DNA from 3 places in the Klebsiella sp. CSG-1 genome. Region 2 is predicted to be linked to each of the others. Evidence: predicted binding sites of a transcription regulator. Region 2 holds the regulator's gene; each other region holds the start of a gene.
What was found. Region 2 encodes CRP, which controls carbon source genes, mostly activating them, when cyclic AMP is high. Its sites were predicted from a motif close to ATGTGANNNNNNTCACAT; they were not measured.
Positions count from the first base shown of each region.

Region 1: a site for CRP is predicted at 2,598-2,615, ahead of AC007G_RS17660 (YjcB family protein). Genes of this name have one in related genera too.
Region 3: a site for CRP is predicted at 2,055-2,072, ahead of aaeR (HTH-type transcriptional activator AaeR). Genes of this name have one in related genera too.

Region 1 covers NZ_JBWNLD010000007.1:73,319-77,532, forward strand. Annotated here, with positions in the region: gene ecpD (fimbrial adhesin EcpD) at 1-1,476, shown strand, start outside; gene AC007G_RS17655 (fimbrial biogenesis chaperone) at 1,445-2,143, shown strand; gene AC007G_RS17660 (YjcB family protein) at 2,191-2,472, opposite strand; gene AC007G_RS17665 (EAL domain-containing protein) at 3,006-4,214, shown strand, end outside.
Region 2 covers NZ_JBWNLD010000005.1:476,270-480,483, forward strand. Annotated here, with positions in the region: gene AC007G_RS15445 (YccS/YhfK family putative transporter) at 1-1,403, opposite strand, end outside; gene crp (cAMP-activated global transcriptional regulator CRP) at 1,456-2,088, opposite strand; gene AC007G_RS15455 (OsmC family protein) at 2,394-2,798, shown strand; gene AC007G_RS15460 (phosphoribulokinase) at 2,899-3,768, opposite strand; gene AC007G_RS15465 (YheU family protein) at 3,804-4,022, opposite strand; gene AC007G_RS15470 (hydrolase) at 4,019-4,214, opposite strand, start outside.
Region 3 covers NZ_JBWNLD010000002.1:22,692-26,905, reverse strand. Annotated here, with positions in the region: gene aaeB (p-hydroxybenzoic acid efflux pump subunit AaeB) at 1-809, opposite strand, end outside; gene aaeA (p-hydroxybenzoic acid efflux pump subunit AaeA) at 815-1,747, opposite strand; gene aaeX (p-hydroxybenzoic acid efflux pump operon protein AaeX) at 1,755-1,958, opposite strand; gene aaeR (HTH-type transcriptional activator AaeR) at 2,090-3,019, shown strand; gene tldD (metalloprotease TldD) at 3,094-4,214, opposite strand, start outside.

The DNA.
Region 1 (4,214 bases), on a different contig from region 2:
CTGGATCCGCGCATGACCGGCGCCAGTCGCTGGACCGGGCTGAAATATACCGGTAGCGGCACTATCTACCAGCAGAGTCTGGGCTATATCGATAACGGCTATAACACCGGGCTGAATGCCAACTGGAAGTTTGACATGTGGCTGGAAAACTCGCCGGTGTCGAACCCCCTGAGCGGGCTGCGCTGCATCAACTGGTACGCCGGTTGCGATATGGCGACCAGTCTGATTTTGCCCCAGGTCACGGATACAAACGGCTTTTACGGTGCGACGGTGACCTCCGGTGGCCAAAAATGGATGCATGGCATGATGTCGGACGCTTTCTACCAGTATCTGCAGCAGATGCCGGTTGGTGGCAGCATGTCGATGACGATCAATGCCTGCCAGACTTCCGTCTCCTACGATGCAAGCAGCGGGGCGCGCTGCAAAGATCAGGCCTCCGGCGCCTGGTACGTGCGTAAAGTGACCCATACTAAAGCGGCAAACTTAAAGCTGATTAACACCCATTCTCTGACCGAAGTCTTTATCAATAGCGATGGGATCCCGACGCTGGGGGAGGGCAGCTCGAACTGTCGCGCCCAGACGATTGGTACCCGTAGCGGTCTGAGCTGCAAGATGGTCAACTATGCGTTGCAGCATAATGGCCTGAGCAACACCTCGATTCATATTTTCCCGGCGATTAACAACACGTCGCTGACGTCGGCGGTGAATATCTATGATATGCAGTTCAGCCTCGATGGTAACAGCTGGAAACCGGTCAGCGGCAATGCCTACTACTATACGTTTAACGAGATGAAATCCTCGGATTCGGTCTACATCTTCTTTTCCAGTAACTTCTTTAAGCAGATGGTGGCGCTGGGCATCAGTGATATTAATACCAAGGATCTGTTTAACTTCCGCTTCCAGAACACCACCTCGCCGGAGTCCGGCTGGTATGAATTTTCTACCTCCAACTCGCTGATTATCAAACCGCGTGATTTCAGTATCAGCATTATTTCCGATGAGTACAGCAGTTCACCGTCGCGCGAAGGGTATGTCGGTGCCGGACAGCCGTCACTGGATTTTGGCTATATCGTCACCACCAGCGGAAAAACCGCCGCCGATGAAGTCCTGATCAAAGTGACCGGCCCGTCGCAGTCGATCGCCGGGCGTTCATATTGCTTGTTCAGTTCGCCAGACGGGGTGACAAAAGTGCCTTTCCCGGCGCTGCTGACGTTTACCACCCAGACCGGAACGAGCAAAAATTATGACGCCGGCTGCGATGACAACTGGCGTGATATGACGGATGCGCTGTGGCTGACGACGCCGTGGACAGATGCTTCCGGCGATATTGGCGTGATGAACAAGACGACGGTGAAATTTTCCATACCGATGAACGACAATATTTCGTTGAGAACGGTAGATGACGATGGCTGGTTTGGTGAAGTGAGTGCTTCAGGAGAGATTCATGTTCAGGCGACATGGCGCAATATTAATTAATCTGCTCCAGGCCGTCGCGTGGTTGCTGCTTCTGGGTCTGCCAATGGCGGGCCGGGCGATTTCCGTCGGCAATTTAACTTTTTCGCTGGGTGCTGAAGAGAACTTTGTCGCCAAACGGGTACTGAATAACAACCCGAGCGCGCGGCTCTATCAGATTTCCGTCGTCGGGATAGACCGGCCGGGAGGTCACGAGGTCCGTTCGCGTCCGGCAGACGGCGAACTGCTCTTTGCCCCGCGTCAGCTCACCTTGCAGGCCGGGCAAGGGGAATACTTTAAATTTTATTATCATGGCCCGCAGGATAATCGTGAACGTTATTACCGGGTTTCGTTTCGCGAAATTCCCACCCGAAACCGCATTGGCCGTACTGCGGCCGGCGGGTCAATCGGTATTGATCCGGTGGTCGTGATGGAAACGATTCTGGTGGTACGCCCGCGGCAGGTGCAGTTCAAATGGGCCTTCGATCGGCAGGCGGGAAGCGTCAGCAACAGCGGCAATACCTGGTTTAAACTGCTGATCAAGCCGGGATGCGATGCAACGGAAGAAGAGGGCGAGGCCTGGTACTTACGGCCAGGAGATGTGGTTCGCCAGGCGACGCTGCGCCAGCCTGGGAATAAATACATTATCTATAATGATAAATTTATTAAAATATCAAAGGATTGCGAGTAGTGTTTGCCGGTAAATAAAAAAGCCTCCCGTAGGAAGCTTTTTTATTATCAGGTCATGACCATTGGCCATTGTGGTGGCGTCTGGCTCATGACTTCGATCATGACGTCTTTGATATTGCCCCAGATTTTCGCGATATCCAGCAGCGTGATCCCCAACAAGCCGGTGGCGAACCAGCAGGCCGCCACCAGGCCGATGCAGCTACAAATAACGGCTAAACCGGCATAATCACTTTTGCGTAGCTGAATGTTCATCGAACTGGCCAAAAACATCAGAACCGCGCTCACCAGCGGCCAGCGCAAAAGTATGACACTGGTAGTTATGGAAGCCATCAACCTCATCCTCAAAGAAAATCGGGTGCCTTTGACAACCTGGCGAGACTGACGATGACGTGGCGCTCTGGCTATCTACGGGCAATCAGGAGAATAATGAAACATTGTTCTTGTTTCATCAAGTTGTGTGAACTATATCACATTTGCTGTTTTATTCACCAGCCCCAAATGCGCGTTTTTGGCGGTTTTTAAAGCCGTATTTTTGTTGTGGATAATGAGGGCGGGGGCATCTTCCCACCACGTCAAACGGGCAAACTGCTCTTCCCGGCGTCTGATTGCTTTTTTTGAGCTCGTTATCTGCGGCTTTTATTACTTATTCTTGTCGATCGTACGGATAAACCGAATTAGATAACGACTCTGTTTTTAGAATACCGAGAGTGTTTCTCGATTTTCTGCGAAATTAGTATTATTCATCATTATTGAGGATGGGGTTTTTACATCAAACGACCGGTTGCTGAAAATAGTCTCTGTTGTATAACAACGAGTGTGATCTTTTACCGTGATAAGGCATATCGCATGGATAAAAAACGGAAATGAATCGTCGCACATTGCGCAACGCGTTGAGAATATTGGGAGTGACGCTGGTGATTCTGCTCCCCGTCGTGCTGGCACTGTGGTTTGCGCAAATCAGAGCCAAAGCCGAAACCTCCGATCGGCTCCGCGCATTTTCACAGCTGGCGCTGCAGAAAACGGAAATGGTGGTTTATGAAGCCGATCGGGCGCGTGAAAAAGCCTTGCAGTTTAAAGGGGAAATGTGCTCTGCCGGACATCAGCAATATATGTTGTCGATTGTTCGCAGCCTGCTTTATGTTGACGATTTAATTTATGCCGACGGTCCCCGTTTGTTTTGCTCGACTGCGGTCCGCCCCGATAGCGCATGGCGTATTCCGTCGGCGAATTATACCAAAAAGCCGGATATCGCTATCTACTATTACCGCGATACGCCTTTCTATCCCGGCTTTGCGATGAACTATATGCAGCGAGGGCACTACATTGCGGTGATTAATCCACTCTCCTACAGTTCGTTAATATCGAGTGATAAAGATTTATCCTACGGTTTGTACGATACAAAAACGAATCAGTTTTTTTCCACCAGTAGAAATGCCGACCCCGCGGTACTGCATGGCCTGATTCGTCAGGAAGATGCCTTTTTTCGCCAGGGTAACCGGGTGTACACCGTGGCTCATTCCGCCATCCGCCCGATCGCCGTGATTATGTCTACCTCGTACGCCAGTTATTACCAGAGCTTTTATGATCAGGTGACGCTCACCCTCCCGCTGGGGGGGATTTGCAGCATTTTGATCTTACTGGTGTGGTTGCGCACCCGGCAGCAATACCATTCACCGCGCAATATGTTGCAACGCGCGCTCAATCGGCGTCAGCTGTGTCTGCATTATCAGCCGATTATTGATATCGAAAATAACCGCTGCGTCGGAGCCGAAGCGCTGCTGCGTTGGCCGGGATTTGACGGGCCGGTGATGACGCCGGCGGAGTTTATTCCACTGGCGGAAAATGAAGGGATGATTGCGCAGGTCACCGATTACGTGGTGGATGAGTTATTTTCCGAACTCGGGGAATTTTTGGCCGGGCATCCGCATCTGTATATTGCGATTAACCTGTCGGCCACTGATTTCCACTCTTCGCGGCTCATTGCCCAAATCGGTGAAAAGGCGCGGAGCTCCGCGGTGAATATCGATCAAATTAAAATTGAAGTCACCGAGCGCGGATTTATTGACGTGCAG
Region 2 (4,214 bases):
GCCGTCACGGTAAAGCCAACCATCGCCCAGCCATAATGCTTGCGAATAATCAGGTAGCTCAGCAGCGTGACGAGCAGCATCGCGGAGAGCGTATAACCCTCCGGGACGTGAAAGTGCAGCGCCAGGCCGGCGATAGCCAGACCGGCAAGTGTACCTGCCGCCCGATGGACGATACGTACCCGCGTCGCGCCGTAGCCGTTTTGGGTCACAAAAAGCACCGTCATCAGGATCCAGTAAGGCTTGGGAAGGTTCAGGGCGCTTCCCATCAGGCTCGCGGCCGTTAACATCACGCAGATACGCGCAGCGTTACGTAGCGCCGGCGATTTTAATGAGAGATAGCTCTTTAGCGCGGGCAGCAGCGGCAGACGGCGCTCTTTATCCGCCATCAGGTTGCGAGCATACAGCGGGCGCTGGGTACGCAGCACCCGGGCTATTCGGCTGAAGTGCCAGGCGCAGAACTGCCCTACCGGGTTGTCCGGATGCTGCCAGGCGATTTTCTCCAGCGCGCCGATTTGCTTATCCATATGAAAGCGTTGCGGGTAGCGGTGGTAGAGAATGTCATCGGCCAGCACCCGCAGGCGTGCGGCAACGGTTTGTGCGTTCCAGCGGATCACCGCCTCGGCATGGCTGCGCTCTACCAGTTTTTGTACTTCTTCGGGTTGGTGCAGGCTGACGGAGATATGTTCCTGCAAATCCAGCGCCATCTGAAATGCCCGCAGCAGGCGCTTGTGGTCATTGCGCTGGTTCGCCGCCAGCATATGCATCTGCTGGTAGCATTGGGTGATCAGGTCCACCACCTTCTGCTGGCGCGTGAGCAGCGGCGGCAGTGAAGTGGTGGGATCGATATGCTGGGTCAGCAGGCTGTATTTGGCTTCGCAGTAGTTAGCCAGCTCGCGATAAAGCAGGCTCAGCGATTCGCGCAGCGGCTGCTCGCGCCATAGCCAAAACCAGAACCAGTTAAACAGGCCGTACCACAGCGTCCCGAGGGCGTAGATCAGCAGTGGCTCCCAGACGGGCATGTTCCCGGCAAGGCTCAGGGTAAAGATTGCGGCAATTAACGACGCGGGCAGAAGCCTGGCGTGCAGAGAGCTGATCTCCGCCGTTACGCCCAGCAGTAGCGCCAGGCCGCTGAGAATCAAGGGCAGCGGGATATCCTGCTGAAGAAGAAGCTGGACCACCAGGCTACAGCCGGCAAACAGCGAGCCGCCAATAATCAGACGTTTAAAAAAGCGTTTGTGCGGCGTATCCAGACCGGCGACGTTACAGCAGGCGGGCACCAGCGAAAACAGCAGACCTTGCTGTAAGTGACCGAGGAGGAGACCGATTGCGACAGGCAAACACAACACCAGCGTTTGCCGCAGTGCATAGTTGACTTCCGGGTGGTAAATCAGCCTGCGCCACATAGAGGGAAAACAAAAACGGCGTGTTGCGTAAGCAACACGCCGTTTTATCGACTTAACGCGTACCGTATACGACGATAGTTTTACCGTGTGCGGAGATCAGGTTCTGATCTTCCAGCATCTTCAGGATACGGCCAACGGTTTCGCGGGAACAGCCAACGATCTGACCAATTTCCTGACGGGTAATTTTAATTTGCATACCATCAGGGTGGGTCATCGCATCCGGCTGTTTTGCCAGGTTCAACAGCGTCTGAGCGATGCGCCCGGTGACGTCGAGGAAGGCAAGGTTACCCACTTTTTCTGAGGTCACCTGCAGACGGCGAGCCATCTGCGACGACAGGCGCATCAGGATATCCGGGTTAACCTGAATGAGCTGACGGAATTTTTTGTAGGAGATTTCGGCCACTTCACATGCGGTTTTCGCACGTACCCAGGCGCTACGCTCCTGGCCTTCTTCAAACAAGCCTAATTCACCGATGAAATCGCCCTGGTTGAGGTAAGAGAGGATCATCTCTTTACCTTCTTCATCCTTGATGAGCACAGCCACAGAGCCTTTGACGATGTAGTACAACGTTTCTGCTTTTTCACCCTGGTGGATCAGCGTGCTTTTAGATGGGTACTTATGAATGTGGCAATGAGACAAGAACCATTCGAGGGTAGGGTCTGTTTGCGGTTTGCCAAGCACCATGCGCGGTTATCCTCTGTTATAAGCTATCTCCGGGTGCCGACACTACACGGCATCCGGGCATGCAATCGTATTGTTTCCCTATGCCTGGGAAACGGCTGGTGAGTTTTCTTCAGCCTGTAATGTGAACTCCTCTGCATACATGCAGTACATCAATGTAATACTGTAGCATCCCGACTGTTTTAGCATAGCTTTTGCCGCATGTCTCCTGGTGTCTCGCTTCAGCATGATGCAGGTCGCCTTCCGTTGCGAGAATTGTTATGTACGCGTAATCTGTCAGGAAAATTGCAACCTCGGAGTTAAATTTTATGCAAGCTCGTGTGAAATGGGTTGAAGGGTTAACCTTCATCGGAGAGTCGGCGTCAGGTCACCAGATTCTGATGGACGGCAACTCCGGAGATAAAGCGCCAAGCCCAATGGAGATGGTGCTGATGGCGGCGGGCGGATGTAGCGCGATCGATGTCGTGTCTATTTTGCAGAAAGGTCGTCACAACGTGACCAACTGTGAAGTCAAGCTGACGTCTGAACGTCGGGAAGAGGCGCCGCGCCTGTTTACCCATATCAACATGCATTTTATCGTCACCGGTAAGGAGCTGAAAGAGGCGGCCGTTTCCCGTGCGGTGGATCTGTCGGCGGAGAAATACTGCTCGGTGGCGCTGATGCTGCAAAAAGCGGTGAATATCACCCACACCTATGAAGTGGTGGAAGGCTAAGCAGCCTTCCCGGAGAGCGACGCAAACGCCTTATCCGGGAGCCGTGAGTGAAGGACGAAAACCCCGCTTAGCGCCAGGCGCTCGGGGTTTTTTAACGTGGTTAACTGATTTTCTTCCCTTCCATCAGTCGTTCGACTAGCGGCGTCATGATGAGCTCCATCGCCAGCCCCATTTTCCCGCCAGGCACCACCAGCGTATTGATATGCGAGATAAACGACCCCTGCAGCATCGCCAGCAGCCAGGGGAAATCGATATCCTGCAGGTTGCGGAAATGGATCACCACAAAGCTTTCATCCAATGACGGAATGCCCTTCGCCGCAAACGGGTTGGAGGTGTCGACAGTGGGAACGCGCTGGAAGTTGATATGGGTGCGCGAAAACTGCGGCGTGATGAAGTTGATATAGTCTTCCATTGAACGGACCACGGAATCCATCACCGCTTCACGGGAGTGGCCGCGTTCACTGGTATCGCGGATGAGCTTCTGAATCCATTCCAGGTTGACGATAGGCACCACGCCGACCAGCAGGTCGACATTCTGCGCGACGTTATACTGCGGCGTAACAACCCCGCCGTGCAGCCCTTCATAAAACAGGACATCGGTCGGTTCCGGTAGCGGTTGCCACGGTGTGAATGTGCCCGGCACCTGATTCCACGGCACCGCCTCATCATAGGTATGCAAATACTTGCGCGACTGGCCGCTACCGTTACGCCCGTACTCAAGGAAGGTGTTTTCCAACAGACCGAAGTCGTTGGCTTCCGGACCGAAGTAGCTGATGTGTTTCCCCTGATCGCGCGCTTTGCGGATCGCCATGTCCATTTCCGGGCGGGTATAGCGATGGAAGCTGTCGCCTTCCACCTCAGCGGCACGCAGGTTTAGCTGTGCGAAAATTTTACGAAAGGCGAGGCTGGTGGTCGTGGTTCCCGCGCCGCTGGAGCCCGTGACGGCAATCACCGGATGTTTGGCAGACATAACAACTCCCAGATTAAACGATGTGTGGCGCCGCCTTAGCCGTGAAACTGCTTGCGGGGCATGATATTGACCGTCTCGTGCAGTTCTGACCACACCAGTACGGCTTCTCCGCTTTTCAATTGCTGTTTGACGTCGGCGACTTTATCCGCCAGCGAGCGTTCATGTTCACCATAATCGGTGCCTTCACGCAACACAAAGCTTTCGATCAGGTTATCCAGCGTTTCGGGATCCAGATCGTGCCAGGGAATAATCATTTTTGTGCTCCCAACCAACGGGTTAACCAGTCCGGGATACGCTTTTCCAGCCACATTTCCGGCTTGCGCAGCGTGCCGCCGACGAATCCGACGTGTCCGCCATTTTCTGTCAGCTGATACTCGACATTTACCGGGAGTTGCTCTTGCGGCGGAATGGAGTGGTGGTCCATAAAAGGATCGTCCTTCGCATGA
Region 3 (4,214 bases), on a different contig from region 2:
TAATCATCGGTCACCATTTCCGGGCGTGAATTCTGGATTAAATAGGTTTCACAGGCCTGAGTAATCAGCGTCAGGGAGATGGTGTTAATGGCCTTCAGGCGGCGGTTAACCTTTGCCCACCGCGACGACTCCATAATCAGGTTGCCGCGCATGCCTTCCAGGGCGTTAGTCCGGCGTACCAGCGCCCCCCATGCTTTGTCGACCACCTCGCTGTCGCCATGCGCCACACAAAGTTGCATCAGGCGGTACTGTTCTACCAGCAGGTTATCCAGCTCAAGATCGATCTCTTTCTTAATCGAGCGCGGGGAAAATAGCAGATCCGCCATGATGGCGCTGACAATCCCCACCACAATCTCGCTGCAACGCTCAACGGCAAACTGCGGCGCCAGCATCGGATCGGTATGAATGGTGATAATAATGATCAGCGCCGTATAGCCTGCCAGCCCCCACGCGTAGGAGTTTTCGACGCGAACCAGCGAGGAGATCCAGGTGCAGAAACCCGCCCACAGACAGCACACCAGCATCATCAGCAGCGGCGCGCGAATCATCAGAATGATTATCGCCAGCGCGGCAATACAGCCGATAAACGTCCCGACGATACGCAGCATCCCGCGATAGCGGATGGCGCCAGAATAGGGTTCTCCCCCGGCGGCGAATGCCGGACCGGCGGCAACAATAGCCGCCGTCAGCACCGCCCAGCGCGGGGTTTCCAGTTGAAAGTGGAAGCCGACGAATAACGCCAGCACCACCGCACACGCTAATTTAATGGCGAAGCGGAGGTGCCGGGGAGCAATGGTGAAGATCCCCATGGCGATTAACCAAACTCACGCAGGCGCATCGCCAGTTTCTGGAAGAAGTTCACCTGGGTCGTATCGCGGTCTTCTTTACCGGTAATCACCACCGTCGCGGTTGTCCCCGCTGGCCACAGATTGCCCTGCTGCTTATCGAGTCGAATACGGACCGGCACACGCTGCGCCAGGCGAACCCACTCAAGGTTAGAATCCACGGAAGCCATCCCTTTAGCGTCGCTGCTGCTGCTGGCGTTGGTCACCCCGGCGGCAATGCTGTCCACCGTACCTTTAATCGAGCGGCTGCTTCCCAGCGGGGTGATTTCCGCACGGTAGCCCTGACGAACCCCTTCCAGTTTGGTCTCTTCGAGGTAGGCCACCACGTAAAAGGTGTCTTGCTTAACCAGCGCCACGGCTGTGGAGCCACGGGTAATAAATTCGCCGCTGTATACGTTGAGGTTGGTCACCCAGCCATCGGCCGGCGCGCGGATAACCGTGCGTTCAAGATCGAGCTTCGCCAGATCGCGGGTTGCCATCGCTTTTGCCAGCTGATGCTCCACCGTTTGTAAGACGTTGTTGGCCTGGTCTATTTCCTCACGGGACATCGCCTGTATGCCAAGCCGGTTACGACGCCCGGCCTCGGTACGCTTTTCCTGCGCCAGGGTCTGGTAGTAAGCGACATCGGCCTGAGCCTCTTCGAGGGCTTTCTGATAACGCGGCTGATCGATCACGAACAAAACCTGGTCTTTCTTAACCAGCTGGTTATCCTTGACGTTGACCTGCGTAATCAGTCCTGACACATCCGGCGCGATCGCCACGATATCGGCGCTAAAGCGTGCGTCACGCGTCCAGGGCGATGCGGTGTAATAGACCCATGCGCGAAAAATCGCGACAAATGCGAGGATAACCAGTATCACAGTGATTGCGGTACGGAAGATATTTCTTGTTAGTGTTTTCACATCGACCTCAAACGAACAAACGCGATATCAGATAAAAAAGGCAGCAATATAACGCGGTATTAAACAGTGCAGGGTGCCAGACAAAATCATAGATGCCGGTGGGAACCAGCAGCCGATGTACCAACCAGAAAATGGCCAGCGATATTAGCAACTCAAAGAAGATCGGCGGAAATGACAAGCCGAAAATCACGATGACAGGAAACAGACTCATGATGACCTTGATAAGAAGCGTACAGGTGATATGCGTGAAGCGTTTATTATGTAGCTAACAATATAGTAACGTAACAATTGCAGCATGATCTATATTATGTGATCTAAATCACTTTTAAGTCAGAGTGAACAATGGAACGATTAAAACGCATGTCCGTTTTTGCCAAAGTGGTTGAACTGGGTTCATTTACCGCCACGGCACACCAGCTCCAGATGAGCGTTTCATCCATCAGCCAGACTGTCTCCAGACTGGAAGATGAACTCCAGGTGAAACTGCTTAACCGCAGCACCCGCAGCCTTGGCTTAACGGAAGCCGGCAAGATCTATTACCAGGGCTGCCGACGAATGCTGTTCGAAGCGCAGGACGTCCATGAGCAACTGTACGCGTTTAACAATACGCCCATCGGTACGCTGCGCGTCGGCTGCTCTTCAACTATGGCACAAAATGTCCTCGCCCACATAACCGCTGGAATGCTGAAAGAGTACCCGGGTTTATCCGTCAACCTGGTCACCGGAATTCCGGCGCCGGATCTGATTGCTGACGGGCTGGATGTGGTGATCCGCGTCGGGGCATTGCAGGATTCCAGCCTCTTTTCACGCCGGCTTGGCTCGATGCCGATGGTGCTCTGCGCAGCAAAAAGCTACCTGCAGCAGGCGGGGATCCCGGAAAAACCGGCCGATCTCGCCAGCCATTCGTGGCTGGAGTACAGTGTGCGCCCTGATAATGAATTTGAAATTATCGCCCCGGAAGGGATCTCAACCAAACTGATCCCCCAGGGCCGCTTTCTCACCAACGATCCCATGACGCTGGTCCGCTGGCTGACCGCAGGGGTCGGGGTGGCTTACGTTCCGCTGATGTGGGCGATCGAAGAGATCAACCGCGGTGAGCTGGAGATCCTGCTGCCAAGCTACCAGTCAGATCCGCGTCCGGTGTACGCGCTGTATACCGAAAAAGACAAGCTACCGCTGAAGGTTCAGGTCTGTATTAATTCACTGACGGAGTATTTCGTCGAGGTGGCAAAAATTTACCAGGGGATGCACGGCCGGGGAATTGCCCGCTAGCGACGCGACACAAACGGCAGCGATGTCCGGTGCAGGCTGCGCCTCCGCAAAATGCGGAAGCGCATTCAGAATACTCAGGCGGTTCCGCCAACGGTAAGGTTATCGACTTTCAGCGTCGGTTGGCCAACGCCTACCGGCACGCTCTGGCCCTCTTTACCGCACACGCCGACACCGCTATCAAGCTTCAGATCGTTACCGACCATGGAAATCTGCTGCATCGCTTCAATACCGGAACCGATCAGGGTCGCCCCCTTCACTGCTTTCGTGACCTTCCCTTTTTCGATCAGGTAGGCTTCTGAAGTGGAGAACACAAACTTACCTGAGGTGATATCGACCTGACCACCGCCGAAGTTAGGGGCATAGATACCGTAATCAACCGATTCGATAATCTCCTGCGGCGTCGATTTACCTGCCAGCATGTAGGTGTTGGTCATCCGCGGCATCGGCAGATGGGCGTATGACTCACGACGGCCGTTACCGGTCGGCGCAACGCCCATCAAACGCGCATTGAGTTTGTCCTGCATATAACCTTTCAGGATACCGTTCTCAATCAGCACGTTGTATTGGCCCGGCGTCCCTTCGTCATCAACGGCCAGCGAGCCGCGGCGATTGGCAATGGTGCCATCATCCACCACGGTGCACAGTTCGGAAGCCACCAGTTCCCCCATATGGCCGCTGAACACCGAGGTACCGCGACGGTTGAAATCGCCTTCCAGACCGTGTCCTACCGCTTCATGCAGCAATACCCCAGGCCAACCGGCCCCCAGCACCACCGGCAGCATGCCCGCCGGGGCGGCAACGGCAGATAAATTCACCAGCGCCATCCGCACCGCTTCTTTCGCCCAGGCATCGGCACGGACTTCACCGTCTTCGGCAGCCAGGAAATAGTCATAGCCAAAACGACCGCCGCCGCCGCTGGAGCCGCGTTCGCGTTTACCGTCGTCTTCCACCAGCACGCTGACCGACAGACGCACCAGCGGACGAACGTCCGCCGCTAACGTCCCATCGGTCGCCGCGACCAGAATCAATTCATACACGCCGCTCAGGCTGGCGGACACTTCCTGCACGCGTTTATCAGCGGCGCGAGCCGCTTTATCGACGCGGCGCAGGATATCCAGTTTCTCTTCGCGGCTCATACTTTGCAGCGGATCGATGCTGGTATACAGCGCGCTGTATTCTACCGCCCCCAGGGTAC